4 regions of the Arthrobacter sp. 2762 genome follow, and region 3 is predicted to be linked to each of the others. Evidence: riboswitches for the same ligand, from Rfam matches in the RefSeq annotation. Region 3 holds a riboswitch; each other region holds the start of a gene.
The links. A riboswitch is a leader RNA that binds a small molecule or an ion and turns the genes downstream of it on or off. The one in region 3 is predicted to bind thiamine pyrophosphate.
Positions count from the first base shown of each region.

Region 1: another riboswitch for thiamine pyrophosphate. It lies ahead of ABIE18_RS18900 (ECF transporter S component); the one in region 3 lies ahead of thiO (glycine oxidase ThiO).
Region 2: another riboswitch for thiamine pyrophosphate. It lies ahead of thiC (phosphomethylpyrimidine synthase ThiC); the one in region 3 lies ahead of thiO (glycine oxidase ThiO).
Region 4: another riboswitch for thiamine pyrophosphate. It lies ahead of ABIE18_RS06905 (bifunctional hydroxymethylpyrimidine kinase/phosphomethylpyrimidine kinase); the one in region 3 lies ahead of thiO (glycine oxidase ThiO).

Region 1 is NZ_JBEPSI010000011.1:63,848-71,539, forward strand. Features, by position in the region: gene ABIE18_RS18880 (penicillin acylase family protein) at 1-177, shown strand, start outside; gene ABIE18_RS18885 (GNAT family N-acetyltransferase) at 224-817, shown strand; gene ABIE18_RS18890 (energy-coupling factor transporter transmembrane component T family protein) at 814-1,608, opposite strand; gene ABIE18_RS18895 (ABC transporter ATP-binding protein) at 1,605-3,203, opposite strand; gene ABIE18_RS18900 (ECF transporter S component) at 3,203-3,823, opposite strand; TPP riboswitch at 3,902-4,038, opposite strand; gene ABIE18_RS18905 (NUDIX hydrolase) at 4,240-4,917, shown strand; gene ABIE18_RS18910 (DUF4235 domain-containing protein) at 4,954-5,214, shown strand; gene mnhG (monovalent cation/H(+) antiporter subunit G) at 5,297-5,686, opposite strand; gene ABIE18_RS18920 (MrpF/PhaF family protein) at 5,676-5,954, opposite strand; gene ABIE18_RS18925 (Na+/H+ antiporter subunit E) at 5,951-6,517, opposite strand; gene ABIE18_RS18930 (Na+/H+ antiporter subunit D) at 6,514-7,692, opposite strand, start outside.
Region 2 is NZ_JBEPSI010000004.1:386,942-394,633, reverse strand. Features, by position in the region: gene rimM (ribosome maturation factor RimM) at 1-419, opposite strand, end outside; gene ABIE18_RS10340 (RNA-binding protein) at 551-793, opposite strand; gene rpsP (30S ribosomal protein S16) at 795-1,214, opposite strand; gene ABIE18_RS10330 (hypothetical protein) at 1,403-1,840, opposite strand; gene ABIE18_RS10325 (VOC family protein) at 1,977-2,849, opposite strand; gene ABIE18_RS10320 (amidohydrolase family protein) at 2,927-4,009, opposite strand; TPP riboswitch at 4,095-4,202, shown strand; gene thiC (phosphomethylpyrimidine synthase ThiC) at 4,198-6,060, shown strand; gene ABIE18_RS10310 (alpha/beta fold hydrolase) at 6,043-6,765, opposite strand; gene ffh (signal recognition particle protein) at 6,876-7,692, opposite strand, start outside.
Region 3 is NZ_JBEPSI010000004.1:25,525-33,216, forward strand. Features, by position in the region: gene ABIE18_RS08705 (RNB domain-containing ribonuclease) at 1-1,328, opposite strand, end outside; gene ABIE18_RS08710 (ferritin-like fold-containing protein) at 1,370-2,038, shown strand; gene thiE (thiamine phosphate synthase) at 2,081-2,764, opposite strand; TPP riboswitch at 2,792-2,909, shown strand; gene thiO (glycine oxidase ThiO) at 2,902-4,170, shown strand; gene thiS (sulfur carrier protein ThiS) at 4,167-4,403, shown strand; gene ABIE18_RS08730 (thiazole synthase) at 4,408-5,205, shown strand; gene ABIE18_RS08735 (4a-hydroxytetrahydrobiopterin dehydratase) at 5,220-5,555, shown strand; gene ABIE18_RS08740 (hypothetical protein) at 5,662-5,964, opposite strand; gene ABIE18_RS08745 (DUF3107 domain-containing protein) at 6,000-6,224, opposite strand; gene ABIE18_RS08750 (TetR/AcrR family transcriptional regulator) at 6,275-7,009, opposite strand; gene moeB (molybdopterin-synthase adenylyltransferase MoeB) at 7,016-7,692, shown strand, end outside.
Region 4 is NZ_JBEPSI010000003.1:58,918-66,609, forward strand. Features, by position in the region: gene ndk (nucleoside-diphosphate kinase) at 1-316, shown strand, start outside; gene ABIE18_RS06890 (vitamin K epoxide reductase family protein) at 394-1,089, opposite strand; gene ABIE18_RS06895 (hypothetical protein) at 1,318-1,512, shown strand; gene ABIE18_RS06900 (Rne/Rng family ribonuclease) at 1,569-4,817, shown strand; TPP riboswitch at 4,990-5,088, shown strand; gene ABIE18_RS06905 (bifunctional hydroxymethylpyrimidine kinase/phosphomethylpyrimidine kinase) at 5,080-6,630, shown strand; gene rplU (50S ribosomal protein L21) at 7,009-7,317, shown strand; gene rpmA (50S ribosomal protein L27) at 7,377-7,640, shown strand.

The sequences.
Region 1 (7,692 bases), on a different contig from region 3:
GTGGCCCGCTATGTCTGGGACCTGTCCGATCGGAGCAACAGCCGTTGGATTGTGCCGTTCGGCGCTGCTGGAGGGCCGGAGCACCCACACTTTACCGACCAACTGCCGCTCTGGGCCTCAGGGGAGATGATCCCTGTGGTAACGGACTGGAGCCAGCTCAGTCACGACGCCCCCTAAGACTCACGAACCAAGCCCACCAGCCCAGCCCAGCCCAAAGGAAATCATGACCACCAGCACCCAGGACTTCGCTGTCCGGACCACGAACTACACCGAAGAGCTCGACGGATGGGGCGTACTGCGGACCGTCCCTTTGGTTCCCGCCGAAGATCTTGATCTCATTCATGGTTGGGTCAGCCAACCTCGTGCCAGGTTCTGGGGCATGCTGGACCATTCGCGCGAGGACGTTCTGGAGATCTACGAGTTCCTTGACTCCTTGGACACGCACCACGCCTTCTTGGTGGTGGTCGACGCCGAGCCGCTCGCGCTCTTCCAGACCTACGAACCGCTGCACGATCCCGTCGGCGAGGCTTACCCGGCGCGGGAGGAGGACATCGGGATGCATTTGCTGCTGGCCCCTGCCACGCGTCCGATTCCGAACTTCACACCACGGCTCGTCACGTCCCTCATCCGATACATGTTTTCCCTGCCCGGCAAGGACCGGATCATTGTTGAGCCGGACGCCCGCAACGCCAAGGCACTTCGCCGCCTCGAGACCACGTGCTTCGAGCTTGGCCCCATCATCCAGCTGGCTGAAAAGGAAGCCCAGTTGGGGTTCATCACCCGGGCAAGGTTCGAGAAGATCCAACAGAAGAGTTAACGCCAGACGAAACTCCACGTTCCAGCGCCGCCGGCCGTCAGTACCGCAGCGGCAGCGATGACGAGGCCGCCCAGGAGCACCCAGACGTCCAGGAGGGAGTAGGTGGATTCACGGGCCCACGTTCTCTGCCCGCCGCCGAAACCACGTGCCTCCATGGTGATGGCCAACCGGGAAGCCCGCCGGACTGCCTGGACCAGCAGTCCGAAGCTCTGTCCAAGCGTTGCCTTCAGCCGTTGCAGCGGGCTGCCCTGCGAACCCACCCCGCGGGCGCGCCTGGCCATGCCGATGGTCTGCCATTCCTCAGCCATCAATCCCACCAGGCGCATCGCGGCCAGCGATCCAAGGACAAAGCGGTGTGGCAGCCTTGCCTTCTGTGCCAGCGCATCAGCCAGGTCGGTTGGATCTGTGCAGGTCATCAAGAGGATTGCCGGCAGGGCTATCGCCAGGCCGCGCAGCATGAATCCCAGCCCCAGCTGAAGGGAACCTTCGCTGATGGACCAGAGTCCGACGTCGAGCAGTACGGCCCCGCTGTCAGCCGCCACGATTGCGGTGCTCCAGCCACCAATCGCTGCAGCGATGATGAGCGGCCAGGCCCGCTGCCATAGAAGCCCCAGCGTGAGGCCAGCCAGCGGGAACAGGGCCAGCTCGGCGACGAGCGCCGTTGAAGCGGATACCCAGTCGATAGACAACGCAAGCACCAGTGAAATGAGGAACACGGATACGAACTTAACCAAGGGGTTGGCCCGCGTGAGGAGGGCGTGGTTGCCGCGCAGGTTCAGGGCGTCCCTCATGCGGCACCGGCTTCCTGGCGGGCTGCTTCGCTGTGCGGGTCCGGAACTTGCGGCGTCGCCGGATCCAGCCGGAGCTCCGTGCCGCCAAGGACCGCACTGAATTCTTCGTCGTGCGTCACGGACACAACGGCCGTTCCGGCGTCCAGCAGTTCCGAGAGGAACGATGCCAACTCTGCCCAGGTGTTGGCGTCCTGGCCGAACGTGGGCTCGTCAAGCACCAGCACCTTAGGGTGGGCCGCCAGGACCGTGGCCACGGACAACCTGCGCTTCTCGCCACCGGACAATGTGTAAGGGTTCGCGTCCACCAAATGCGTGAGCCGCAAACGCTCCACCAATTCATCCACGCGTTCTTCACCGTGTCCCAGATGCTTCGGCCCGAACATCAGCTCGTCCAGGACCTTGCCCGTCACGAACTGGTGCTCCGGTTCCTGGAACACGGTGCCAATGCGCGAAATCAGCTGATCCGCCTTCCACTTGAACGGGTCGATTCCAGCTCCCTCGGAAAGCTCGACGGCGGCACTCACCTTGCCGTCCACGGGCGCCAGAAGGCCGGCCAACGTGAGCGCAAAAGTAGATTTGCCGGCACCGTTCGGACCCGTGATGGTGAGTGCCTGGCCAGCCCGTACTTGTGCACTGATACCCGATTGCACGGGGACGGGTGGGATGGTTTTGAAGCGGCGACGGCGCGACTTCTCACGGGAGACAGCCAGATCCTGTGCCACCAGGAGGAGTTGGGCGGTGGATTCATGGCCGCCCATTTCCTGACTTGTGCTCCTGCGGGCGCGAGTAACCGGAACGTACCCCGGCACCCACACTCCCGCTGCCATCAGCATGGTGCGGGCCTCTGTGAGCACCTGATCCGGGGGGCCGTCCAGGAGCACACCGCCCCCAGCCGAGGGTGGCTGGAGGACCACGATCCTGTCCACCAGGTCCTTCCACACGGACACACGGTGTTCCACGACAACCAAAGTGGCACCGGTCTTGTCCAGGCAGCGCTGAACGGCGTCTCGAACCTCAAGCACGCCCACCGGATCGAGGTTGGCCGTAGGTTCGTCAAGAAGGATCAGCCCGGGCCGCATCGCCAGGATGCCAGCCAACACGAGGCGCTGCTTCTGCCCGCCGGAGAGTGCCGCCGTTGGGTGATCCAGTGCCAAACCGCCGCCTGCAGCGGTGCGCAACCCAACGTCGTCGAGCGCTTCATGGACGCGGGCCCAAATTTCATCCCGGGGAACGGCAAGGTTTTCGGCGCCAAACGCGACGTCGTCACCCACCCGTGAGAGCACCACCTGGGTTTCCGGATCCTGCTGCATCAGACCTGCACGGCCGCGCTGTTCGCGGGGAGCGAGGCCGTCGATCAACAGCGAGCCGGTCTCGTCCGAATCGTCTTCCTCGTCACCCAGCACACCGGCGAGGGCATGGAGCAGTGTCGACTTCCCTGCGCCCGATGGACCCAGCAAGAGCACACGCTCGCCGGGCCCGATCCGGAGGTCGAGGTCCTGTATGGCGGGTGTGGAACGCCCGGCATGCCGCCATCCCCACCCTTGGGCGGTGATGGCGGCAGGCCGCACCTGGCCGCTGCTTTGCGTGGCAGGCATTAGTTGAAGACGGGCTCCGAAGCAGCCTTGCGCGACGCGAAGGAGCTGAGGACGCCGGTCTTGGCCAGCCCGCGGGTGGCAACCCAGGACAGCGCGCCGGCGATGATCGCACCGGAGAGCGTGGTGAAGGCGATGTAGGCCAGCTTGTCGATTGCTTCGTAGGCGATGTTCCAGCCCCAAGGCAGGAAGGAATCGTTGAGACCGCAGAAGAGGCCGGAGCCCGCGCCTGCGAGGAGTGCAGTGGAAAGGTTGAATTTCTTGTACCGGAACGCAGCGAAGACGAGTTCCGCGCCCAGTCCTTGGAGGATGCCGGAGATGAGGACGGTTGTGCCGTACTGGGAACCCATGATGAGTTCACCGGTGGCGGCGACGGCTTCGCAGAACAGGGCTGCGCCCGGCTTGCGGATGATGAGCATGCCCAGGACGGCGGGGATCATCCAGCCACCGGCAATCAAACCGGTGAGCGGCGGATACGTGGCGTTCATGGGGATGGATACGATTGCGGCGCCCTGGGACCAGGCCCAGAAGATCACGCCGCCGGCGATGGCAATCAAAGCTGCCACCACGATGTCTACAACACGCCAGTTATAACTGGTCTTCTTCACGCTTGCCGTGGTCATTTTTCTGCCTCCTGAGGTACAGGAGGGGAAAGTGCTCCCCGGAAACCCCCGGTCGGCCTGCGCCGCCCGGATCCGGACACTCTGAGAAGCTCGACTCCCTTGCGCCGGTACTAACCGGATCAGGTTCGAGGGTCTGCGGCTGTCCGCACTCTCAGCGCCCTCGCGTCTCCTGCATCTCTGCAAGGTCCGACGGCGGCGCTCCCCTGTCGTTATTAATCTGCCCTTATGGGCGTGGTTCAGTTTACACCTGTGGGTGTTCGTGCGCGCTGGGGTTGGTCACAAAGCGGTTGGCTCCCCTTTTCCTGCGTTGCGGGGGCGCTTGGCGCCCCATTCTCTCGTCTTAGCACGCACACCAGGCCCCACAACCAGACCTGAGACAATGATCCAGCAGAATCGACGCGGCAAAGGGGTATTTCATGACGGACCTTCCCACTACGGACATCCCCGTTCCCCAACCCCGCCTTGCCGCGAGCGTCATCCTGCTCCGCGACACCCCGGGCGGGCTCGAAGCCTTCGTGCAGCACAGGGTTGCCACCATGGACTTCGCCGCCGGCATGGTGGTCTTTCCGGGAGGCCGGGTTGATGCCGCAGACCAGGACGGATGGGATTACCCGGCTGAGCTGCTGGAACAGCACGCTGCAGACTGGCATCTGAGTTCCATCGCCGTCGATCCTCAACAGGCCCCGGCAAAGTCAGGCATGGTGCTCACCGCTGCCCTGCGGGAGGTTTGGGAGGAGGCCGGACTTCGCCTTGATGCCTCAGACCTTCGCCCCTGGGCCAACTGGGTCACGCCGACGGACATGCCCAAGCGCTTCGACACGTACTTCTATGTTGCCAAGCCGGATCCGGAAGCAGCACCCCAGCACCAAACCACAGAAGCGTGGCAATCACTCTGGATGCCGGTGGACGGGATCCTGGCGGCCGAGGCGGCCGGTAAATTACAGCTGATGCCACCCACGTATTACCTGCTCAAGGAAATTGCCGGTCTCGGAACAGTAGATGCCGTCTGGGAAGCCGATCACAATGTTGTCCCTGTCCTTGCACCACGCGGCTCCATGGCAGTTTTCCTCAAAGAACGGGAAAACCGCCGCTAGTCCCAAGCCACCTGGATGTGAGGCTAGGCTGGGGGCATGAACCTCTTTTTCAAGCTGCTGGGTGCCGGAGTAAGCCTTGCAGCCGGATTCGTCGGCACCAAGTTGGTCAACAAGGGCTGGGAAAAGGCCACGGGCAACAAGCCGCCCACAGGCCACGACGATATGGAAACGAGCCTCCGCTCAGCCTTGTCGTTCGCGCTGATTTCGGCCTTCGTCAGCACGCTCATCCAGGTTTTCGCGAGCCGTGGCACCCAACGTGCCATCGCCCGCTTCGCCAAAACGCAGGACATCGTCTAGGCCGCGCATAGGCATTCCAACGTGGGGTCACTTAGGCTCCCTCACCGCCGTCGGGAGGGCGCCTAAGTGACCCCGCGTTGTTCTAAGCGTCCGGGGTGGAACCGTCGCCGGCCGCCCTTTGGACAACCGCTTCAAGCTCATCCTTGGTGAGCAGTTCGCGGTGCCCATGCTTGGTTCGGTAAGCGGAGCGGCCCACCATGTGGGCGGAGACCGGTGCGGTGAGTAGCTGGAAAATCCAGGCCACCACAAGAACCGGCCAAACCCACCATGTGCGCATTTGCAGACCCATGGCCGCAAGCATGAGGAAAAGACCCAGGACCTGCGGCTTGGTTGCCGCGTGCATGCGGCTCATGAGATCGGGGAACCGCAAAAGGCCAATCGCGGCGCCGAGCGACATCAGGGCACCCACCACAAGGAACACGGCCGTCACTGCATCAATCACGGCATCCACGCCGGTAGCTTCAGGACTCATTGCTGTGATCCCTCCGATCGGCTACAAATCGGGCAAATGTTACGGAGCCTACGAAGCCGATCACCGCGAGAGCCACGAGTAACACCAGGTTGTTCAGGTGCCGGTTCATCGCCATATCGATCGCAAGCGCGGCGCCGAGAATGGCCAGCAGGACATCCGATGCCAAAACGCGGTCCAACAAAGAGGGGCCGATCGCGATGCGGATGATCGCTCCCACCGCAGCCAAGCTCAGAATGACAGCTGTCACCAGCAGAACGAGTTCTTTCACAGTGCTGCCCCTTCCAGACCCGGGCTTGGTTCATCCTGGAGTGCGTCGAGTTCCTCGCGCGTTCCCATGATCCGGATCAGCGTGGCCTCGATGTTCTGAACTTCCTGACGGATCTTGGCAATTCCGGCTTCCTCATAAATATTGAGCGCGTGCAGATAAAGCGTGGACGTCGAGCGGTCCACTTCCACCACCAGCGAGCCCGGGATCAGGGAGATTACGTGCCCGGTTGCCGTCACTATGAGGTCCGAATGGCTGCGCAACGGAACAGCGACGACGGCGCTACGCACCTTTGGCCCCTTCACTACGGCCAGGTAGAGGACCAGGAAGCTCGCTGCCGCCACTTTGCCCAGGAATACCAGGGCGAAGGAAATGGCGCGGAGAACATTGAACCTGCCGCTAAGCTCCACCGGCGGAAGGTAGAAGAACTTGGCCACGAGCACAGCGATGAGTGCACCGAACAGCAGGTTGCCCGGGCTGAAGTCCCGCCACAGGGCGCCCCAGACGATGACCAGCCATACCAACAGCGGCAGTTCAGTGCGGAAGGAGATTGGTTTTCGGCTCATTTGGCAGCCCCTGACTGACCCACTGCTGGCACCTGTGCAGAGTCCCCCAGGACTGAATGGATGTAGGCAGTACGGTCCAACATGATTTCCGCCGAGCCGTCGGCGAGGTGGAAGAGTGGGCCCGCAAAGACTGTGAGCGCAACACCGAAGGCCACAAGGCCCGCGGTGGAGCCCACCATTGTCCGGGGAAGTACCCCCACGTTGCCTGGGGCCTGAAGCACCGGATCCGGGTACTCGGCGTCCTCGGGCTTGCGCCAAAATGCCCTGTTCCAAACACGGGCAATTGCCAACAAGGTCAGGAGGCTGGTGACGACGCCGCCCACTACCAAAACGATGGCCAGCGGCGTACCCAGTTGCACGCCCGCTTGGAGGAGCCCGAGCTTGCCCAGGAAACCCGAGAATGGCGGGATGCCCGCAAGGTTCATCGCCGGGACGAAGAACAACAGGGCAAGGAGTGGTGAGAGCTTGGCCAGGCCACCCAAGCGGTCAATGGACGACGAACCGCCCCGCCGCTCAATCAGGCCGGTGACCAGGAACAGGCTGGTCTGCACGGTGATGTGGTGCGCCACATAGAACACCGCCGCGCCAAGGCCCGTGACAGACGACATTGCCAAGCCGAACACCATGTAGCCGATGTGGCTGACCAGGGTGAAGGACAAGAGACGTTTGATGTCGCTCTGCGCCAAGGCACCCAGGATGCCCACCACCATGGTCAGCAGAGCCACCACCATCAAGGGCACGTTGAGGGTGTCGCCGGGGAAGAGGAGTGTCTCGGTGCGGACCATGGCGTAAACACCCACCTTGGTCAGCAAACCGGCAAACACTGCTGTGACCGGAGCCGGAGCGGTTGGATAGGAGTCGGGAAGCCAGAACGACAGCGGGAATACGGCCGCCTTGATTCCGAACGCCACCAGCAGCATCACGTGAAGCAGATTCTGGGTTCCTTGATCCAGCTCGGCCAGCTTGATGGCGAGGTCCGCCATGGTGATGGTCCCCGTAGCTCCGTAAATCATGGCGATGGCGATAAGGAACAGGACCGACGACACCACGGACACCACCACATACGTGACGCCGGCACGGATGCGGGGCCCCGTCCCGCCAAGGGTCATCAGCACGTAGCTTGCCGTCAGCAGGATTTCGAAACCCACGTAGAGGTTGAAAAGGTCACCAGTCAG
Region 2 (7,692 bases), 360 kb from region 3:
GGAACCAAAATTTCCTTCCCTTCCTCGGTCTTGACCGTCAACAAGTCCTGAACCGGCAGTGTGGTCAGCGCGGCAACTTTGCCCACAACCTGTGAGCCAACCCGCGCCTCCAGCCCAACGAGTTCGTGCTCATACCAGCCTTCGTCGTCTTCGTCATCGAGTTCTTCGGTTTCGACGAAGAGCTTCGCACCACGGATTGCCTCGGCGGCGTTGCGATCTGCAATCTCTTCAAAGCCGAGCAGGAGGATGTCTTTGTTCCATCTGGCGCTGCGGATGGTCAGCGGGCCCGCAGAGGCCGGCTCCACGACGAATTCGGTTCCAGCGACGAAGCGCTCGGAGGGGGCGTCGGTGAGCACTTGCACCGTCACCTCGCCGCGTATGCCATGGGGTTTGCCGATCCGGGCCACCTGGAGCTGCATGGGTTCCTCTGAATTCTCGTTGTGCCCGCGCTGCCGGGCAGCGGCGGAAGTGAAATGATCGATAAAGCAATCCGGCCCCTCCACCATATTCGGTGAAGGGGCCGGATCTAAGACAAGTATTGCTGAGCGCGTTACCGGCGACGATCGGTGTCGACGACGTCGACCCTGACCTGCTCGCCACCTGCCAAGGCTGCAACCACAGTGCGCAATGCGCGTGCGGTACGTCCCTGACGGCCGATCACCCGTCCGAGGTCCTCCTGGTGAACGCGCACCTCAAGGGATTCCCCGCGGCGGTTGTTCCTGGCACTGACCTTGACATCCTCAGGGCTGTCAACGATCCCACGGACCAAGTGCTCGAGCGCTTCTGCCAGCAATTTACTCAGCCTCGGTGGTCTCTGCTTCAGCCTCGGCCGGAGCTTCGGCTTCGTCCTTCTTGGCCTTCTTGGTGATGGCTTCCGGAATGATGACGGAACCCTTCTCCGGGGCTACGAAGGCTTCCTTCGGAGCTTTGGTCTTCAGGGTGCCTTCCTGGCCCGGCAGGCCCTTGAACTTCTGCCAGTCACCGGTGATCTTGAGGATCGCGGCAACCTGCTCGGTCGGCTGGGCGCCAACGGAAAGCCAGTACTGGGCGCGCTCGGAAGCGACCTCGATGTACGACGGCTCTTCGGTGGGGTGGTACTTGCCGATTTCTTCAATGGCACGGCCATCGCGCTTGGCGCGGGCATCCATGACGACAATGCGGTAGTACGGTGCGCGCATCTTACCGAAGCGCTTAAGGCGAATCTTTACGGCCACTTTTGTGGTCACTCCTGTTTCTGAAACGGGGTTGAACCCAACGTTCTGCACCCGTGGGGCGGGCCATACTTGGGGGTTCCATAGGACAAGATTTGGGCACGGAGAGAGGGGCCGCGCCAATCAAGTACCTGACCATTGTGCCAGATGCCGGAAGTAATTACGACTTTCGCCACTCCCGGCCCCAACGGTCAGACAGACCAGACGTAGAGTCCTGACCGCTCCGCCTTTTCCACGTCAGTGGCCAAGGCGGCCAACTGCTGCACGTACTGACGTGATTCGTCCGCACCAAAAGGCATGTCGTCCTGCGCTGCCCACGCCGCGGCGACGTCGTCAAGAACGTTCCCGTCACCTTCGCTTTCATACGTCAGCAGCTCGGCGAGTGCCCTCACCATCGCTTCCGGAACGCCAAGGAGTGCGTCGCTGGTGACGTCCACCAGCGCCAGCTCGTAGTCTGCACCGGCAGCGTGGACGGCTTTGCCGGCAAGGTCCCCCAGTTGCTCGACCTCAAAGTCGGTGATGCCATCAATCCTGACGGCGGGGCCGGTAACGTCGGCGCCCCGATCCAAGGCAGCCGCCCTCTTGAGTGCTTCATCGTGGGTGGCTACAAAAATTTCGGCAAAGCCCATGGAGAGTACTCTCATTCCTTCGTGCTGACGGGGCGGCGGCAAGGGCCCAAGGGGCAAATACCGTCAATGCCCAGCCTAGTGCAGTCCCGACCCCTGCATTCGGAAGCCAGTGCGACGGCGCTTCCCGCCAGGGCGCTTAGCGCACTGCCACGCGCAGCTTGTTGCGCCAGGGGTCTTCGAACTGCAGTTCCAGGCCCGTATGGTGGTTCGCCACGGACGCAACTTTCAGCCGGTCAGCCAGTGCGGCGACGTCATCGGCAGATGGAACCTCGATCAGGACTTCGCCCAGGCCCAGGGTATCCCGGCGAGGCCCGGCCCCGCGGCTGTTCCACACGTTCATCGCCATATGGTGGTGGTAGCCGCCCGCGGAAACAAACAACGCCTGCCCATGCCAGCCCGCTGTCCTCTCAAAACCCAGCGTGTCCACATAAAAATCCTGGGCGGTCTGCACGTCACCTACTTGGAGGTGCACGTGCCCGACGCCGGCAGCGGCTTCCCGCTGGCCAGTCACGGCAGCCTCACTCAAGTGTTGCTGGAGGAAGCGCTGGGGCGGCAAAGCAACGTTGTCCATAACCACATTCTTGCCATCCCACTGCCAGACATCGCGCGGCTTGTCGTAATAGAGCTCAATCCCATTGCCTTCGGGATCAGTGAAATAGAACGCTTCACTCACCAGATGGTCGGCACTGCCCACAAATGCGCGTGGTTCATATTCGGCGGCCGTGGCGATCGTGGCCGCAAGGGACGGCTGGTCCTGGAAAAGGATGGCCGTATGGAAAAGTCCCGCTTCGCCGCGACCCGGAATCTGCAGGCCGGCGGCGGGTGCGAGGTGAACCACCGGCTTCCCCAGCCGCCCCAAGTAAAGTCCGCCGTCCTGCTCGGCAACAACCTCAAGGCCCAGAGCCCTTAGGTAGTAGTCACTCATGAGCTTCATGTCGCCAACCTTGAGCATGACGGTGCCCATGGTGAGTTCGGCAGGAAGGAGGTCCTGGCTTGATGCTGTGGTCATGTGAAGCTCCCGGTTCATAGGTGGCCGCCCTTCGGCACGTTCTACCTATCTAAATTACTTGAAGCTTCAATTTATTCCTAGCGGACTACGTTTCCTCGCAGGACAACATGGTTCAGGCTCCCGACGGTACGGATCCTCTGGCGAGGATCCTCACGGCAGACCACGACGTCGGCACTGGCACCTTCGCTGATTCCTTCGGCTCCCAGCCACTTTCGGGCCCGCCAGCAGGCGGCGTCGAGGACGGCGGCAGGCGGCAGGCCGGCGTCGTGCAGTTCCTGCATCTCATCCGCTATCCGGCCGTGCTTGATCACGCTGCCGGCATCCGTTCCCGCAAAGATCGTCACGCCGGCTTCAAAAGCCTCCAACACCCGCTCACGGCGTCGCTCCCAAAGACGCGTCATATGGTCGGCGTACCCAGGAAACTTCGGGGCAGCCTGGGCGGCGATATCCGGAAAAGTCGCGATGTTTACCAACGTAGGAACAATCGGGACGGACTGCTCAACGAGACGGGGAATGTGCCGCGGCAAGAGGCCGGTGGCGTGTTCAATGCAATCAATTCCGGCGTCGAGCATGTCGTCGATGGTGTCTTCAGCGAAGCAGTGGGCCGTCACCCGGGCCCCTTCGTCATGGGCGGCCGCTATGGCATCCCGGACCACGTCCGCGGGAAAGGAAGCTGCAAGGTCACCGGCGTCGCGGTCGATCCAGTCTCCGACGATCTTGACCCAACCGTCCCCGTCCCGGGCTTCCTTGCGGACCGTCTCCACCAGTTCGTCCGGCTCCACTTCGTGGCCTAAGCCACGCAGGTAACGCCGGCTCCGGGCGATGTGGCGGCCTGCCCTGATGAGTCGGGGCAGGTCTCGGCGCTGCTGCACCCACCGCGTGTCGCTGGGCGACCCAGCATCGCGGATCAGCAACGTACCGGCCTGAAGGTCCGCTTGCGCCTGGGCAAGAGTCGTCTGCTCATCAACCGCCCCGCCAACGCCAAGTCCAATATGGCAATGGGCGTCAACAAAACCGGGAAGGACCCATCCATCCAGCACGGAATCGGGTGGCGTCACGGGACGTTCGAACGTCAGTTTGCCATCGACGGACCACAGCCCGTGCCGTTGGTCGTCTCCTGCCACAAGCACAGGACCAGTGAATTCGATGATGTTGGCCATGGCAAAAGCCTAGTGCGCACCGTGGTTCAGGCTCGACGTGTTCGGATATGACTGGGGCTCAGGCCGCGGGCTGTGGTAGCTTCGTCTACGACCACACGGGGGCCCCTGCAGGGGCTGAGATCGGACTGAGGCAGTCTGCGACCGTTGAACCTGTCCGGGTAATGCCGGCGAAGGAAGTGAGTAATCCTTTGAGCACCACCGAAACACAGCACAGCCCTGCCCAAAGCCAGGCCAATACCAGCGAAAATACGGCGGGAAGCGTCACACAGTCGCTGAAATCCCATTCGCTGGCGTGGCTGGAAGACCCCGCGAACGGCATCCGGGTCCCCGTCACGGAGATCGCTCTTGAACCGTCCCCCAACGGCGAAGCAAACGCTCCACTGCAGGTGTACCGAACCGCGGGGCCGGGCAGCGATCCCGTAGTGGGCCTGGAGCCCTTCCGGGCCGCTTGGATTGAGGGCCGCGGCGACACGGAAGCGTACTCCGGCCGCGAACGGAACCTGCTCGACGACGGCAAGTCGGCCGTCCGCCGCGGAGCAGCGTCAGCAGAGTGGAAGGGCGCGCAGCCGGTGCCCCGCCGCGCCGTCGAGGGCAAGACCGTCACCCAGATGCACTACGCCAGGCAGGGCGTCATCACGCCTGAAATGCAGTTCGTGGCGTTGCGTGAGAACTGCGATGTTGAACTCGTCAGGAGTGAAGTCGCCGCAGGCCGGGCAATCATTCCCAACAACATCAACCACCCGGAATCCGAGCCGATGATCATCGGCAAGGCATTCCTGGTCAAGATCAATGCCAACATCGGCAACTCCGCCGTCACGAGCTCCATTGCCGAAGAAGTAGACAAGCTGCAGTGGGCGACGCAATGGGGTGCCGACACCGTTATGGACCTGTCCACCGGAGATGACATCCACACCACCCGTGAGTGGATCATCCGCAACTCCCCCGTCCCCATCGGAACTGTCCCGATCTACCAGGCCCTTGAAAAGGTCAACGGCGAAGCCAACAAACTCACGTGGGAGATCTTCCGCGACACCGTCATCGAGCAGTGCGAGCAGGGTGTTGACTACATGACCATCCATGCAGGCGTGCTGCTTCGTTACGTGCCGCTGACAGCCAACCGCGTCACCGGCATCGTTTCCCGTGGCGGCTCGATCATGGCTGGTTGGTGCCTGGCGCACCACCAGGAAAACTTCCTCTACACGCACTTCGATGAGCTGTGCGAAATTTTCGCCAAGTACGATGTCGCGTTCTCCCTGGGCGACGGGCTGCGCCCGGGCGCCACGGCAGATGCCAACGACGCTGCCCAGTTCGCCGAGCTGGACACCCTCGCCGAACTGACGCAGCGGGCCTGGGAGTTCGACGTCCAGGTGATGGTCGAAGGACCCGGCCACGTGCCGTTCCACCTGGTCCGGGAGAACGTAGAGCGCCAACAGGAACTCTGCAAGGGCGCACCGTTCTACACACTGGGTCCCCTGGTCACTGATGTTGCCCCCGGCTACGACCACATCACTTCAGCCATCGGCGCCACGGAGATCGCCCGCTACGGCACCGCCATGCTCTGCTACGTGACGCCGAAGGAGCACCTCGGGCTGCCGAACAAAGACGACGTCAAGACCGGCGTCATCACGTACAAGATCGCGGCGCACGCCGCTGACCTCGCCAAGGGCCACCCTGGCGCGAACGAACGCGACGATGCCCTGTCCAAGGCCCGCTTCGAATTCCGTTGGCGCGACCAGTTCGCACTTTCCCTGGACCCTGTCACGGCAGAGGCATTCCACGACGAAACACTTCCAGCGGAACCGGCGAAGACAGCCCACTTCTGCTCGATGTGCGGACCCAAATTCTGTTCCATGCGCATCAGCCAGGACATCCGCGACGAATACGGATCAGCGGAGTCGCAGGCAGCCATTGCGGAAATGTACAGCGGGATGCGGGAGAAGAGCGAAGAGTTCCTGGCATCAGGCGGCAAGGTCTACCTCCCGGAGCTGCAGGTTCCCTCTACCCAGGCGCCCTCCACCCAAGCGGCGGGCGCGTCAGGAAACCTTAACTGACCTCGTCCGGACGACGTCAGCTACAAAAGAGCGAATAATCCGGTCTCCATCCCCCGAGTCCTGAGGCCGGTGCCCTCCCGCTGCTATGCGTCGGAGGGCGCCGGTTTCCTCCAGGTACCTGGCAATTTCTTCATACAATGGCTCCCACCCGCCCGTAAGGACAAGGGTCGGTACGCCAGGGACGATGTGCAAGGGCGCCTCCCAAGGGGGCGCCTGGAGCCGAAGGCGACGTGCGGAACGGCGCGCTTCCGGACTGTCCAGCCCGCCCGCTTCGGCTGAAAACGCGCGCCTGAAGTACTCACGTTCGTAGTCGGCGTCGTTGACTTGGTTCCGCACGTCAAACAGCGGCTCCATCAGCGAACGATGGAATGCCGTAGCGGGCAGCTCGGCCGTCAAGGATAAACAGGCCGGCTCAACGAGTGTCAGGGAGTGCACCAGGTCCGGCCGTTCAACCGCTGCGAGCATTGCAGAGATTGCGCCCTGCTCATGAGCCACGATATGGCCGCCACCTGAATCCGCCAGCGAAGACAGGACGATGCCGATGTCAGCAGCGACATCGGATTCCAAGGGTTCGGCCACGGGATCAAAGCCGTGCCGGCGGAGGAAAAGCGCGTCATAGGACAGGGCCATGCCGTGCTGCTTGGGCCATGCCGATGCGCCAAAGCTCCCCAGTCCGTGGACGAAGACTACGCGCTGCTTGTGCATGGATTCACCCTAGTCCAGAGCCCTGACATCCCCGCCAAAAGAGCAGTTGGCGCCGTTATGGGCTTTCACAACGGCGTCAACTGTCATTTTGGCTGGGATGGAAAATCGGGTTACTTACCCAGGAATTTCTCGAAGCCCTTGGGGAGGTTCAGCGTGGACGGATCGAAGTCCGCAGCGCCCTGGCCGAATGCTGCTCCCGTAGGCGCTGCCGAAGCCGCGTTGGCCCGCTTGGCCTCGGCGTCGCGCAGTTCCTGGGCTGCCTTTGCGGGGTTACCGGAGCGCGCCTTCTTCTTGGGAGCGTTCTTGCCACCCTTGCGGCCGCCGCCGGGACCACCCATTCCAGGCATGCCCGGCATGCCACCCTGGGCCATCTTCTTCATCATTTTCTGGGCCTGGGCGAAGCGCTCCAGAAGGCCGTTGACCTCCGAGACGTGCACACCTGAACCCTTTGCGATGCGGGCACGGCGAGAGCCGTTGATGATTTTGGGAGCAACGCGCTCGTGCGGCGTCATGGACCTGACGATTGCCTCAACACGATCAATTTCGCGTTCGTCGAAGTTCTCCAGTTGCTGGCGGATGTTTTGGGCACCCGGCATCATCATGAGCATCTTCTTCATGGAACCCATGTTGCGGATCTGCTGCATCTGGGCGAGGAAGTCATCCAGGGTGAAGTCTTCCTGGTCGGCGAACTTCTTCGCCATCCGGGCTGCTTCGTCCTTGTCCCAAGCCTTCTCAGCCTGTTCGATCAAGGTGAGGACGTCACCCATGTCCAGGATGCGCGAAGCCATACGGTCCGGGTGGAAGAGCTCGAAGTCGTCCAGTCCTTCACCGGTCGACGCGAACATGACCGGCTTACCCGTGACGGACGCAACCGAAAGTGCGGCACCACCGCGGGCATCGCCGTCGAGCTTGGACAGCACGATGCCG
Region 3 (7,692 bases):
TTTCCCCTTCCATTGCCATTTGGCGTGCCATTGGACGGCTTGGAACCGGAGATGACGACCGCGTCGAACTCCTCGCCGATGTGGTTCGCCACGAGTGCTGCTTCCACAGTGTCCATAGCCAGACGCTCAAGCCGCCCGGCCAGTTGATCGGAGGCCGCCATGATCTCAGGCAGGGATGGAAGTGCTTCCCGCGCCCACGCCGGGATCTGTTGGCCATTGCTGAGGGCCTCGCAGATCACCAGGACAAAGCGGTCGATGAGGCGACGCAAAGGGGCAGTGGTGTGGGCATAGGGTGCGCCGATGGCTGACTGGATGACATTGGGGGGAAGCGCGCCGTCGAAAGGCGTGTATCCAGCGCCGCGGAAAAGTGTGCCTGCCGAGTGCAGGATGGCAAGCTGTTTGGGGTCCGAAGCATCAAGTGTCCGAAGGTACTCACCGTAAGTAACCTCGCCGTCCCAGGGTTTCCCAAGAGCCTTGGTCTGGCGTTTGAAATGGAGCAGCGACCGTTCATCGGGCGCCGGCATGGTGCGCAGGATGCCCACTTTTCCATCGAGCATCAGTTGGGCCGCCGCCATACCGGTCATCAGGGATATCTGCGCGTTCCAGTCCTCCACAGGTAGGGAGGGCGCGGCCACAATCCTGTAGCCGCCGCCACCGGTCGCCTGGACGATTTCCTGCTCCGGCATGTTCAGGTTGGCGCCACCGCGCAGACGTTCCAGTTCCGCCCGCTTCAGGCCAACCTCCTTGAGGAGCTGAAGCACCGGCGGGGCGGTGCCGGCATCGATCTGTTCCTGGGCGCCCCTGTAACTCAGCTTGGCGCGACTTCGGACAGTGCCCCGAGCCACGGACGTGGCGGATACTTCCGCATTGTGGTCCAGCTCGAAGTCCCACACGAAGGCGCTGCAGTCCTGACCAGCCAACAGGCTTCCGGCGTTCTCGCTGATAACCTCCGGGTGCAGCGGGATTCTCCCGTCAGGAGCGTAGAACGTTTGCCCCCGTTGTCGTGTTTCTGCGTCAAGCGCCCCACCGGGAGCAACAAAGGATGGCACATCCGCGATTGCGTAGAGGACTTTGTAACCGTCACCGGCACGTTCAATGAACACCGCTTGGTCCAGGTCCGTGGACGTGGCTGGATCGATGGTCACGAACGGAATGTCCCGGAGGTCGCGGTCCGGCAGCCTGTGGTGTTCTACGGCTTTCCGGGCTTCCGCCACGGCCTCGGTTGGGTATTCGCCCGGAAGTTCCAGCTCGCTCCGGAGGGCTGCAAATGCCTCTGCGAGCTGGTCCGACGAGTCGTCGACGTTGGGCGAAATCCGATGATGTGACACGAAAATCAGGTTAGCCCGAAATCGCTGGATAGTCTTGGACCATGAGCACTTCCACGGACGACAATGCTCGCGTCCAGCGTCTCGCCTCGGAGCTGCTGGGAGCCATGGCCTACGGCGAGCTCTCGGCGTTTGGTCGGTTGTCTTTCGATTCCCGGTACGCTCCCACTCTCCATGACAGGGCAGTGCTGGCAAAGATCGCCGTAGGCGCCTACGGAAACTTTGCCTTGATCAGCAGCCGGCTATCGGAGATGGGACTCGATGCGGAAGAAGCCATGCTTCCGTTCCAGCGCTCATTTGACCACTTCCATGAGCGAACAAGGCCAGCGGATTGGTTTGAATCAGTCATGAAGGCCTATGTGATCGACACCGTGTCGTCAGATTTTTACCGGATGGTGGCTTCGTTCCTTGACGGCGGGACGCAACTCTTTGTCCAGAAGGTTGCCTCCGCCGACCAAGCCACGGAAGTACTCCGCATCCTCCTGCGTCGGGCCCTGGCTGATGACCCGCGCCTGGCATCGCGACTCGCTTTGTGGGGTCGCCGCCTCGTCGGTGAAGCATTGACCCAAGCCCAACGCGTCGGCATGGAACATCCTCACTTGGGACCGATGCTCAAGGGCGGAGGGGATACGCGTACGGCAGTTAAAGCGCTCACCGCCGAGCTTGCCGAGCGGCACGGCCGCCGGATGTCAGGGCTCGGGCTTACGGCTTAGGACGCGTTCGCAGACCCTTCGGGGCCATCCGGGCGCCGCTGCTCATCCGGCGTCGAGCGCTTCCAGCAGTGTCTTGGCCGCCGCCGTCGGATCCTCCGCCTCAGTGATGGCCCGCACCACGACGATCCGGCTCGCTCCCGCAGCCACCACCTGTTCAACGTTGGTGAGGTCGATGCCGCCAATCGCGAACCAGGGGAGGAGGACGCCACCTACGGTCTCCTCATCCGCGCGCTTCACGGCTTCCGCGGCATATGTGACCAGGTCCATCCCAACTGCTTCACGGCCTGGCTTTGTGGGCGTTGCCCACACCGGACCAACACAGAAATAATCCAGTCCGCTCCTGCCAGGGGAGGCAGCTATCGCGGCGTCAACCTGCTCCGGCGTATGGGTGGAGAGGCCGATCACGGTGCGGTCGTGGAGGAGGTGCCGTGCGGCGCGCAGGGGGATGTCCTTTTGCCCGATATGGAACACCGGAGCCCCGGAAATACTGGCAACATCGGCGCGGTCGTTGACGGCCCACAGCCGCCCGTGCCGTTGGGCCACGTTATGCAGAACCTCCAGGACCTCAAGCTCCTCGGCAGCCTCGAGCGTCTTGTCGCGAAGCTGGATGATGTCTACGCCGCCCTCGAACGCGGCGTCGACGAAGTCTTCAAAATCGCCCTGGCTTTTGCGGGCATCAGTGCACAAGTAGAGGCGGGCAGTGGTGTGGACATCATGCTGGGTCATGGAAACCAGAGTAGTTCCTCTAAACTGGGCACGTACTGCGGGAGCCGTGACAGCGTCATATGACCGTCCGGCTGAGAGGGCTTCAGCGCCGACCGCTTGACCTGATCCGGCTAATACCGGCGTAGGGAAGGAAACATATGGCAGAATCCCGCCAAAACCCCTTGCAGGCAGACGTCGCAGTCGTTGGTGGCGGCATCATCGGCCTTGGCATTGCCCACGAAGCCCGCCGCCAGGGCCGCTCTGTGGTCCTCGTTGATCCCACCCCCGCAGCGGGTGCGACGTTCGCTGCCGCCGGCATGCTGGCTCCGGTCAGTGAACTCCACTACCAGGAGGAAGACCTCCTGGAACTCATGCTGGAATCCTCCCAACTGTGGCCCGCTTTCATCCGGAGCGTCCATGGCGGCGAACCAGCCACCGGATACCGCACGACGTCGACAATCGCCGTTGGTGCCGACGCCGCCGACCGCCGCGCGCTGGCAGACCTCCGCACAGTCCAGCAGGCCGCGGGGCTGCACGTGGAGCCATTATCATTGCGGGAAGCGCGCGAGCGTGAGCCTTTGCTGAGCCCACAGATTTCCTGTGCCTTCGAGATACCGGCCGATCACCAAGTGGATCCGCGGCGCCTTGCACGGTGCCTCATGGAAGGGTTGGCAGCGCACGGACCAAGTGACGCAACGTGGGTTTCCGGAGCGGAGGACGGTTTCGCCCTGCCGCTCCACGCATCCCGTTTGCTCTGGGACGGAGACCGCGTCTCGGGGGTTGAAGTCGATTCCGGCACCGTCGTTTTGGCCCCAGAAACTGTAATTGCCTGCGGGCTGGATGCGGCAAGGATCGGCAATCTCCCCGAGGGGCTCACGCTGCCCCTGCGGCCCGTTTACGGCGACATCCTGAGGCTGCGCGTTCCCCAACACCTCCAGCCCCTCCTCACATCCACCATCCGGGGCATGGTCCGCGGGGTGCCGGTCTACATCGTGCCCCGGGACGATGGCACGGTGGTGATTGGAGCCACGCAGCGCGAGGACGGTCTATCCGCTTCCACCAATGCAGTCTCCGCCGGGGGCGTCTATCAACTCCTGCGGGACGCCCAAGTGCTGGTGCCTGCGGTGGCGGAGCTGGAACTGTTGGAAACGACAGCACGCGCACGGCCCGGCACTCCGGACAACGCACCATTACTTGGACGCGTTTCTGGACTGGGACGTGTTTCAGGGCCTGAGGGCACCATGGACGGTCTCGTGATCGCGTCCGGGTTCTTCCGCCACGGCGTTCTGTTGACGCCTGTGGCCGCCAAAATCGTAGGCGGGCTGATCAGCGGCTCAGCCGACCCCCGATGGTCCATTTTCCGGCCTGATCGATTTACGGCAACGCAGGATCACCGCCTCCAACCAGCAATCAAGGACACACCATGAACATCAAACTCAACGGCTCCGAACACGCCGTGGCGGACGACGCATCCGTCAGCACGCTCGTCAGCGCCATCACAGGCCGCATCCTGGACCACCGGGGACAGGCAGCCGACGGCGGCAAGCTGGGTGTCGCCGTCGCACGCAATTCCGAGGTGGTGCCGCGCAGCCAATGGGCCGCGACTGCGCTCGCCGATGGAGACGAACTCGAACTCGTAACCGCAGTCCAGGGAGGCTGAAAAAATGACCGCAGCAAAAACTGACATCCGCACTGATGCTTTGGTGATCGACGGCGTCGAATTCGGCTCCCGCCTTATCATGGGTACCGGTGGAGCGCCGAGTCTTGGCGGGCTGGGAGCAGCCCTGCTGGCCTCAGGGACGGAACTGACCACTGTGGCAATGCGCCGGTACTCACCGGCCGAGACAGGTTCACTGTTTCAACTCCTGCTGGATCACAACATCCGGGTCCTGCCCAACACCGCTGGCTGTTTTACTGCCAAAGACGCAGTGATGACCGCGGAGCTCGCCCGGGAGGCGCTGGAGACGGACTGGGTGAAGCTGGAAGTCATCGCCGATGAACATACGCTCCTTCCGGACGCGGTGGAACTCGTGGAGGCAACCGAACAGCTGGTGAACCGTGGCTTCAAGGTCTTCGCCTACACCAATGACGATCCTGTCCTTGCGCTGCGTCTGGAAAACCTGGGTGCCACAGCAGTCATGCCCCTCGGCTCGCCTATTGGAACGGGGCTGGGCATCCTGAACCCGCACAACATCGAACTGATCGTGTCCCGGGCCTCTGTTCCCGTAGTACTCGACGCCGGCATCGGGACTGCCTCTGATGCCGCGCTGGCCATGGAGCTGGGCTGCGATGCTGTCCTGTTGGCAACGGCCGTGACCCGTGCTCAGAACCCGGTGCAGATGGGCGAAGCCTTCAAACACGCGGTGATCGCCGGTAGGCTGGCCAAGCAGGCTGGCCGTATCCCGCGCCGGGAGCACGCCCTCGCGTCATCGGCCATGGAGGGCCGGGCAGAGTTCCTCTGAATGAAGGAGCAGTGGTGGCTGACAGGAAAGAGCCGTTGACCCAGGTCGCCCTGGAGGCCGCCCTCAAGGACCTTCCGGACTGGAAGCTCCAGGACGGCCTCGTGACAGTGTTCAAAACCTCGACGGCGGCCGACGCCTTGGCGCTCATCGCCGCCATTGGCCGGATCGCCGAGGAACAGAACCACCACCCGGATCTTGACTGGCGTTTCAACAGGGTGTTCTTGCGTTACGTTTCCCATGACGCAGGCGGCCAGGTGACCCAACGCGACATCGCCGCTGCGGCTGCCGTGAGCGAGGCCGCAGCCGCGTCCGGTGCCCTGGCGCAGCCGGATCGCTATCCCGGAGATTGAGCGGGATAGAAGGTTAAGCGGCGCTGGCCATCACCTATGGGTGATGGCCAGCGCCGTTTAAGAGTGAGCAGCGCCTAAAAGTCCCGGCGCCTTGGAGTCTCAGCGCCTAGAGCCTCAAAGCTTTGGTGAGGGCGGCGGTGTCATGCTGGGTGCGCTTGCGGCCCAGAAGGACCACGACGGCAATCGCGACGGCCGTCCCCAACACGATAGGGAGGACCCAGGGGATCCAAGTCAGCCCGGGCTGGTAACCAAAGCCGGCCATGATGAGAGCTATCCAGCCCAGCACGCCGACGGTTGCCGAAACGCCCGCCGGCAATGCAATGCCGTACTTGCCGTGTCGCTTGTCATTTGCCCACACGATGAATCCTGTAGCGATTGTGGCAAGAACCACCACAACGAGTGAAAGCATGGAGACTCCTTAGCGGCAGCTGTAACTGGGAACCGCTAGAGTGCGCCGAAACCGACGCGGCGGACTTCCTCAGCACCAATTTCAACGTAGCCCAACACACTGCCGGGAACGATGATCTGGCGGCCCTTCTCATCCGTGAGCCGGAGATCCGAACCTTTGGAGATGGCCTCTCCGACGATCTTGGCTACAGCCTCAGCATCGAGTGCGGATTCGAGCACAATTTCACGGCCAACATTCTGAATGCCGATCTTTACTTCCACAGCAAGGCCTCCAAGCCAATCAAGTTTTAAGTCAGTCCTCTATTTGTAGCCTAGGACTCTTTGGGGAATCGACTGATTCCGCGCCAAGCTAAACGATAGATCAGATCACTGGCCACATCGAGGTCGAGGTTTCCATCGGTTTCGAGCCAGTAGCGGGCGCTGACCTGCGCCATTCCTGCCAGTCCCCGGCCCAGGAGCTGCGCTTCCAGAGGGGGCAACTTGGTGTCCTCGGCGATGACGTGGGCCACGGCGTCGGCGAACGTTTTGTTGAAGGTCTCCAAGCGGGAGCTGACATCGGGGTCATTGATGAGGTCGGACTCGAAAACCAAGCGGTGGGCTTGGTCGTCGTCGGCAATGAACCTGTAGTAGGCCCGCATGACTGCCTTAACGCGCTCTTTGTTGTCCGTAGTGGAGTTCAGGGCATTGAGCATCAGCTCGGTCAGGGCGGCCAGGTGACTGTCCAGCAGCGCCATGTACAGCTCGCGCTTGGAAGGGAAATGCTGATACAGGACCGGCTTGCTCACATGCGCTGTCTCGGCAATTTCGTCCATGGCGGCACCGTGGAAGCCGTTGGATACGAAAACTTCCAAGGCGGCGTTAAGCAACTGTGCGCGGCGCTCGTCCCGGGGCAACCTTGCTGAACGCGTCGAAGCAGTCCGTTCTTGCTTCGCTGGTGCTCCATCGTTTGCCCGTGTGCCGTCAGCCACAGTCTGCCGCCTTTCCTTTGCAGTTATGACCACTGTACCGGTGGGTAATATGACCGGGCGGCATCGGCAGGCATACATTGGGGTATGGCCTCAATTCTTGCTGCCCACCCCGCGCCCGCTGTCCTGCCGCCCCTCGTTGAACCGGCCGCCGCACTAACGCCGGCCGAGGTGGAACGGTACTCCCGGCATCTCATCATTCCGGAAATCGGCGCTCTGGGCCAACGCAGGCTTAAGAATGCGAAAGTTCTTGTCATAGGTGCCGGCGGGCTGGGATCTCCAGCCTTGCTGTACCTCGCCGCGGCGGGCGTAGGAACCCTGGGAATCGTCGACGACGACGACGTAGACCTCAGCAACCTGCAGCGGCAGGTCATCCACGGCGTCAAGGACGTGGGCACCCCCAAAATCGAATCTGCGCGGAAAGCCATTGCGGAGCTGAACCCTTTGGTGGATGTTGTCCTGCACAACGTCCGCCTTGACTCCTCGAATGCCTTGGAACTGTTCGCCGATTACGATCTCATCCTGGACGGCGCGGACAACTTTGCCACCCGCTACCTGGTCAACGACGCCGCCGCGATTTTGGGCAAGCCGTACGTCTGGGGCTCCATCTTCCGCTTCGACGGGCAGGTCAGCGTCTTCTGGGCCGAGCACGGCCCCACCTACCGTGACCTCTACCCTGAAGCCCCGCCCGCAGGCTCAGTGCCTTCATGCGGTGAGGGCGGAGTCTTCGGTATGTTGTGCGCCGCGGTTGGATCCCTCATGGT
Region 4 (7,692 bases), on a different contig from region 3:
TGAGCTGAAGAAGGTCAACGCGACCCGCGAGCTGCTGGAGCAGCACTACGAAGAACACGTGGGCAAGCCGTTCTACGAGCCACTGGTGGAATTCATGCTCAGCGGCCCGGTCATTGCGGCTGTCTTTGAAGGCCACCGCGTGATCGAGGGTTTCCGCTCCTTGGCGGGCACCACTGACCCCACTACTGCGGCACCGGGCACCATCCGGGGCGACTTCGGCCGTGATTGGGGCCTGGCAGTCCAGCAGAACCTCGTCCACGGCTCGGACTCCGTTGACTCCGCCGAGCGTGAAATCAAGATCTGGTTCGCGGGCTAACTACGCCTCGCCGGGATAACAGTTAAGGCCAATGTTCGCCATGAACATTGGCCTTAACTGTTTCTTGCGGATCTGGCTTAGTAGCCGGAGGTACCGGCGAAGACGTGGATGAAGGCGAAGAAGATCGTGGCGATCACGGCTACGTACAGCAGTGCCACAATGATCCATCCGGAGTCGCCCAGGACCTTGGCCAGTGCAGGCGGGGCTTTGATGACTCCGTGGGAGATGTTGCGGATGGTCACCCAGACGAACATGGGGATCATGACCGCCCACACCACCATGCAGAACGGGCACAGCACGTTGATGACATACAGGGCCTGAGACCACAACCACACAACAAAAGCGAATCCGAGGGTTACGCCTGCCTGCAGGCCCAGCCAGTAGCCGCGTGAATACCTGGCCCCGGCCAGCAGTCCCATGGCAGTGGTGATGATCACCGCAAAGGCGACGATCCCGATGAACATGTTGGGGAACCCGAAAACGGAACTTTGCGGTGTCTGCATCACGGCTCCACAGGAAACCCATGGATTCACATCGCAGAGCGTGATGTGGTTGGGGTCTTTGAGTACCTCCAGCTTCTCAAGGACCAATGCCCCGGAAGCCAGCCAGCCGATGACGCCGGTGATCAGCAGGAGCCAAGCAAATGGCTTGTCCTGCAGGGCCCTAGGCAGATAGTCGGGCCGGGCCGCGCGCTGCAATCCTGGCTCCGTGGTCTTCCCACCCGCAGGGGTGGAGGCTTGATTGGCCAGGTTTCCCCTGGCGGTGCTTGGCATCGCGGACGCAATCCTTTTCGACAATGACCCGGCCAGTCCGGGAACGGCTCTTGTGAGGATTGTAACGCCGGAGGCTGGACGTAGTCCCCAGCCTGTGCAGGCGCTTTCTCCACCGTGCGACACAGTCTCCTACGCTTCGAATGTGCAGGGGTGTGAGAGAATGAACATGGCCGGAAGCCGATCCACATTCGGAATCCGGTCCGGTGACTTGTTCCCAAGACCGCCAGCATGAGCAGGGCCTGCCTGGATCACGTGATCCTCGGCATGCCCGCCATGACAATGGACGGCACCTGGTTGTGGCAGCAGAACAACGGGTTTCAGAGCAAAGCCACCGGCCTTCCAGGGCTGCCGCACCCCAATGATGGTGCGAACCGGAAGGAATACTACCGACTTCTGTCAACGCCTGAGGGTTTTGACAAATAATTGCCCCACTGGGCGCCGGATGTGGCGGCGTCGCTGGGGCAGGAGTGTTGCCACATATGGATAATGACCAGGTTGTAGCCGTTAATGACGAGGCAGCTGCCGCGGAAACTGCGGAAGCGCCCAAGAAGACCACCCGGACACGGCGCAAGGCTGCGCCCAAAGCGGTCGAAACACCCGCCGTTGAAGAAGCAGCCGGCGAAGCCACCGGTACCGAACCGACCGAAGCAGCTGTCAAGGCGCCGGCGCGCCGTAGCCGCGCGCGCAAGACAACAGTGCCGGCCGAGCCCCTCCCGGGTTTTGATGATCAGGCCGGAGTAGCGTCCCAGCCGGAAACCGATGCCGAACCTGCCCCTGAAAAGCCGGTCCGCCGTCGTCGGACTACCAAGCCCAAGGACGTCGAGGCAACGGCCGCTGAGACGCCTGCAGCCGTTGCTGAAACCACTGAAGAAATCACGACGCCGGACGCCGTGTCCCAGCCTGCGACGGCCACCCCGGGCGCCGTTCCTGCAGAGACGGACGTTTCTGTGGAAAGCGTTTCTGTAGAGGGCACTTCTGCAGAAGGCACCGTCCCCGCCGAGGAAGAAGCTGAAGCACCCGAGGAGTCCGCCCCCGGTTCAACGTCGTTGTTCCTGGAGCCGGTGTCCATTACGTCCATGATCTTCCAGGCCCCTGACCTCAGCACGGTGGCACGTCCGGCCGTCGAGGAAAAGGCCGAAGAGGCTGAAGAAGAAACTCCGGAAACCGGGTCAACTGACGAGCTGGAGGATTCCAGCAGCCGTCGTCGTCGCCGGAGCCGCGGCCGCCGTGGCCGCCGCGGCACAGAACGGGATGAGACCGAGTCCGAAGACGGTGCAGAGAGTGAGGATGACGAAGATGCTCCGGCAGCGGAAGCGCTCGAAGAGGGCGTCACGTCGCGTCGTCGTCGGCGTCGTCGCCGAGGTGACCAGGATCTCGAACTGACGGGCGGCTCTGACGATGACCCGCCCAACACGGTGACCCGTGTCCGCGCGCCCCGCCCGATCACTGAGACGGCCCCGTCAAACCGGGTTACCAGCGTTAAGGGTTCCACCAGGCTTGAGGCCAAGAAGCAGCGCCGCCGCGAGTCCCGGGAGACCGGACGCCGCCGCCAGGTGATTACAGAGGCTGAGTTCCTTGCCCGCCGCGAGTCCGTGGATCGCCAGATGATCGTCCGCCAGCGCGACGACAGAATCCAGATCGCGGTCCTTGAAGATGGCGTATTGGCCGAGCACTTTGTGTCCAAGACCCAGCAGGACTCCCTCATTGGCAACGTGTACCTGGGCAAGGTCCAGAATGTTCTGCCTTCCATGGAGGCTGCTTTTGTTGACATCGGACGGGGCCGCAATGCGGTGTTGTATGCCGGTGAAGTGAATTGGGACGCAGTGAACCTTGAGGGCCAGCCGCGCCGGATCGAGAATGCGTTGAAGTCCGGTGATTCCGTCCTGGTGCAGGTTACCAAGGACCCTGTTGGCCATAAGGGCGCCCGCCTCACCAGCCAGATTTCCTTGCCGGGCCGCTACCTTGTGTACGTGCCGGGCGGTTCGATGACCGGTATCTCGCGCAAACTGCCCGACGTCGAACGCAACCGCCTCAAGCGCATCCTCAAGGACCGCTTGCCGGAGAACGCCGGCGTCATTGTGCGCACGGCCGCTGAAGGTGCGTCCGAGGAAGAGCTGACGCACGACATCAACCGTTTGCGCGCGCAGTGGGAAGGCATTGAAGGGCAGGCGTCCTCCACCAAGGTGCTGGCTCCGGAACTGCTCTATGGCGAACCCGACCTCACCATCAAGGTTGTCCGGGACGTCTTCAACGAAGATTTCTCCAAGCTGATCGTTTCCGGCGACGACGCCTGGGACACCATCGAGGCTTACGTCACCTACGTTGCTCCCGATTTGGTAGGCCGCCTTGAGAAGTGGACCAAGGACCAGGACATTTTTGCTGCCTGGCGGATCGACGAACAGATCCACAAGGCACTGGAACGCAAGGTTTTCCTGCCGTCCGGCGGTTCCCTTGTCATCGACCGCACCGAAGCCATGACCGTGGTGGATGTTAACACGGGTAAGTTCACCGGCAGCGGCGGAAACCTGGAAGAAACAGTCACCAAGAACAACCTCGAAGCGGCCGAGGAAGTGGTTCGCCAGCTGCGCCTGCGTGATATCGGTGGCATCATCGTCATCGACTTCATTGACATGGTCCTCGAATCGAACCGTGACCTGGTGCTCCGCCGTTTGGTGGAATGCCTGGGCCGTGACCGCACCAAGCACCAAGTGGCCGAAGTGACGTCGCTGGGCCTGGTGCAGATGACGCGCAAGCGCATGGGCACAGGCCTGCTTGAGGTGTTTGGTGAGCAGTGCGAGCACTGTGCCGGGCGTGGTGTCGTCACCCATGATGAGCCCGTGGAACACCGACGCGCCAACGTTGTGGCTGCCGAGCACCACCGTCCGCACGCCGAACCCCAACAGCCTGCTGCACGCACTGATCGCAAGCGTCGCCGCGGGAAAGGCGGGGGACCGGCAACGGCCGAAGTGCCCCCTGCTGTCCACAGCACCGCCGCCGCCCCCGTGGCTCCGGCGGCCACGGAGTCCGTGGACCCTGTCCGCCAGGCGAAGGCTGAGGCGACCAGGGCAGCTCTTGCCACCATCGCCGCCGCAGCGCATGCTGCCCACCTGCACGACGACGAGGTTCACCGTGCGGAGGAGCTGGCCCGCGCAGCAGGCCAGCAGGGTCACACCGATGAATCCGCCCCTGAAGCTGCAACCGGCGATGCCGGGGTACCGGCTGCACTTGATGCCGCCAGTCACGAAGCAGCGGTTCGGGAAGCACGGTCCACCCCTGTTCTGCGCTTCGGTGGCGAAGAAGTGGCTCTTCCGTTTGTGGAACACCACGAGGAACCACCTGCCGGCAAGCCGGCCATGAGCTTGGACCTGCTGGCTGAGGCGTTCTCGCACCTCGGTGCCGCACCGGCTGCGGAGGAAGAGGCCACGGATACCGTTTCCGAACCTGCGACTGCCTCCGCCGTTTCCGCGGCCAGTGCTTCTGCTGTCATTACAGATGAGCACGATCATTCGTCGCGTTCGCGTGGCCGTCGCGGCCGAAGGAACCGCAGCGCCAGCAGGGCGCAGGGTGCGGCAAACGAAACCAGCGTGGAACATCACGACGTAACTGCTGCCGCCGCAGGTGGATCGGCCCATGAAGCCAAGGCGCCGGCAGCGGAAGAGCCTGCCACAAAGAAGGCAGCGGACGAGCCCATCATCCTTGGGGTCGGAGTTCCTGCTTCCGAGTTGTAAGCACGGCAAAAGCAGTGACAGTCGTTAAGTAGTGAGACAGTCCCGAATCAGTGAGACAGTCCCGCAGCATCCGTTTACGGCGGATGTTGCGGGACTTTTTTGTTGCTGCCAGTCACATCCATTCCCCGAGGCCGTCCGGTTCCCGGACCGACGGGGTTCCGGGCTACGCTTGGAAACTGACACGGGGTGCCGGGCACTGGGCCTGGCTGAGATCCAGACCCGTTGAACCTGTCCGGTTAGCACCGGCGAAGGGATGTCCACCATGGCTTCATCGTCGAATTCCGCTGTCTACCCTGTCTACCCCGCTGGTATCGGAGCAGTCCCAGCCCGGCCGCATCCGCGGGTGCTCAGCATTGCCGGCTCGGATCCTTCTGGCGGCGCCGGAATCCAGGCAGACCTGAAGAGCATCGCAGCGCACGGCGGCTATGGCATGGCTGCCATCACGGCTTTGACGGCCCAGAACACCCTGGGCGTCAGCGCAGTCCATGTTCCGCCTGTGGAGTTCCTGCGTCAGCAACTGGACGCGATCAGCAGCGATATTGACATTGATGCGGTCAAGATCGGGATGTTGGGTGACGCGGCCGTCATCGACGAAGTCCGTAACTGGCTCGAGGAGGTGCGTCCCGCCGTCGTGGTCCTTGACCCGGTGATGGTGGCCACCAGTGGCGACCGTCTTCTGCGTGAGAGCGCCGAAGCATCTTTGCGCAGCCTCTTGCCGTTGGCGGATCTCATCACCCCAAACCTTCCCGAACTGGCGATGTTGTTGGGTGAGCCCGAAGCCCCGGATTGGGCCACGGCGCTTGACCAAGGCAAGCGACTGGCTGCTGAGTGTGGAACGACGGTTTTGGTGAAGGGCGGCCATTTGGCAGGAAACGACTGTCCGGATGCGCTGGTCAATACGAGTGGCTTGCTGCGGCAGGACGTCATCGAGGTGCCTGGGCCCCGAGTGGATACCAGGAACAGCCACGGAACGGGGTGCTCACTCTCCTCGGCATTGGCCACGGTCCAAGCCCGCAGGGACGATTGGGAGGCATCACTCCGCGAGGTCAAGCCGTGGCTGCTGCAGGCCCTCGCGGCGGCCGACCGGCTCGAGGTAGGCAAGGGCAGCGGGCCGGTCCACCACTTCCAGCACATGGAGCCAGCGCTGTATCCTGCAGGGAAGTCCGGCGACTTTGCCGCGCGGCTGTGGGCCGAAGCTGCACCGGAATTGGACGCAATTTACGGCCTCGGCTTCATCCAAGGCCTGCAGTCCGGGCGCCTCCCGGAGCCCCAGTTCAACTATTACCTCGCCCAGGATGCCATCTACCTGAACGGCTACTCCCGGGTTTTGGCGCGCGCAGGTGCACTTGCCCCCACTGAAGAAGAGCAGCTCTTCTGGGCAAAGTCATCGCAACTCTGCCTTGAAGTGGAGTCCGAGCTCCACCGGGACTGGCTGAGCACGCGTCCGGCTTCGACAGAGACCGGACCCGTGACAAGGTCGTACGTGGACCATCTGCTGGCGACGTCGGCTTCGGGCAGTTACGCCGTTTTGCTGGCGGCAATCCTGCCCTGCTACTGGCTGTACGCGGAGGTAGGGCAGCAACTTCACGGGGCGTATGTCCAAGCAGGGGCTCCCAGCGACCACCCTTACGCCGCATGGTTGAAGACGTACGCGGACGAGGAGTTTGCTGCCGCAACCCGGAAGGCGATCGACATTACCGATGCTGCGGCAGTTGGCGCCTCTGTGCAGGAACGCAAGGCCATGGTTGAGGCCTTCGCCCAGTCCTGCCGCTACGAAACTGCGTTCTTTGATGCCCCCAGGCTCTTCGCCTGAGCAGGGTTTCCGAGGTTGCCGCGTGGAACAAATCCACAAAGCTCCAGCGCGTCGCGGGCCAAACCGCAGTATCCCGGCGCAAATCCTGTAGGCTGTATGGGCACGGTGCCGGGAGAGTCCGTTACAACTGGTGACGCAAGTCACCCGATAGCCTCCGGACCCGGCCTCATTTGCAGCTGAAGGTCAAACTAGCGTAATCTTGATCTTCGGTGCTTACGCCAACACTTGGGTTATGCCCCTTGGAATTGTTCATGGGATGACTCGCGGGCTTCGATCTGAAGTCCACGGCGTTGAGGCACAGCGCGAACCAAGCCTGATTCCGGTTCAAGGTTCCGCACGCAAATTTAGTAAGAAACGTCGAGAGAAGTGAGTACCCAAGTGGTGTACGCGATTGTCCGCGCAGGCGGCCGCCAAGAAAAAGTTTCCGTTGGAGACTACGTAACGCTTAACCGCGTCCCCGGTGGAGCCGGCAGCACGCTTGAGCTGCCCGCCTTGCTCCTGGTTGACGGCGACAAGGTCACGTCCGCTGCCGCGGACCTGGCCAAGGTCACGGTCACGGCTGAGATCCTTGAGGACCTTCGCGGTCCCAAGATCGTCATCCAGAAGTTCAAGAACAAGACCGGCTACAAGAAGCGCCAGGGTCACCGTCAGGAACTGACCAAGATCAAGATCACGAGCATCAAGTAACTTTCGTTACTCTGTTCAGATTTTCAGTTTCCCCAGAAATTTAGAGGCAGGCATTTCACATGGCACACAAAAAAGGCGCGAGCTCCACTCGCAACGGTCGTGACTCCAACGCACAGCGCCTCGGCGTCAAGCGTTTCGGTGGCCAGGTAGTTTCCGCAGGCGAGATCATCGTTCGCCAGCGTGGAACCCACTTCCACCCCGGTGCAGGCGTCGGCCGCGGTGGCGACGACACCCTGTTCGCACTCGAGGCCGGTGCGGTTGAGTTTGGTACTCGCCGCGGCCGTCGCGTAGTGAACATCGTTGCTGCTGCAGCTGCAGAGTAACAACAAGTTCTGAACCGGTGGAGCGGGCCAAACGGCCCGCTCCACCGTTCTT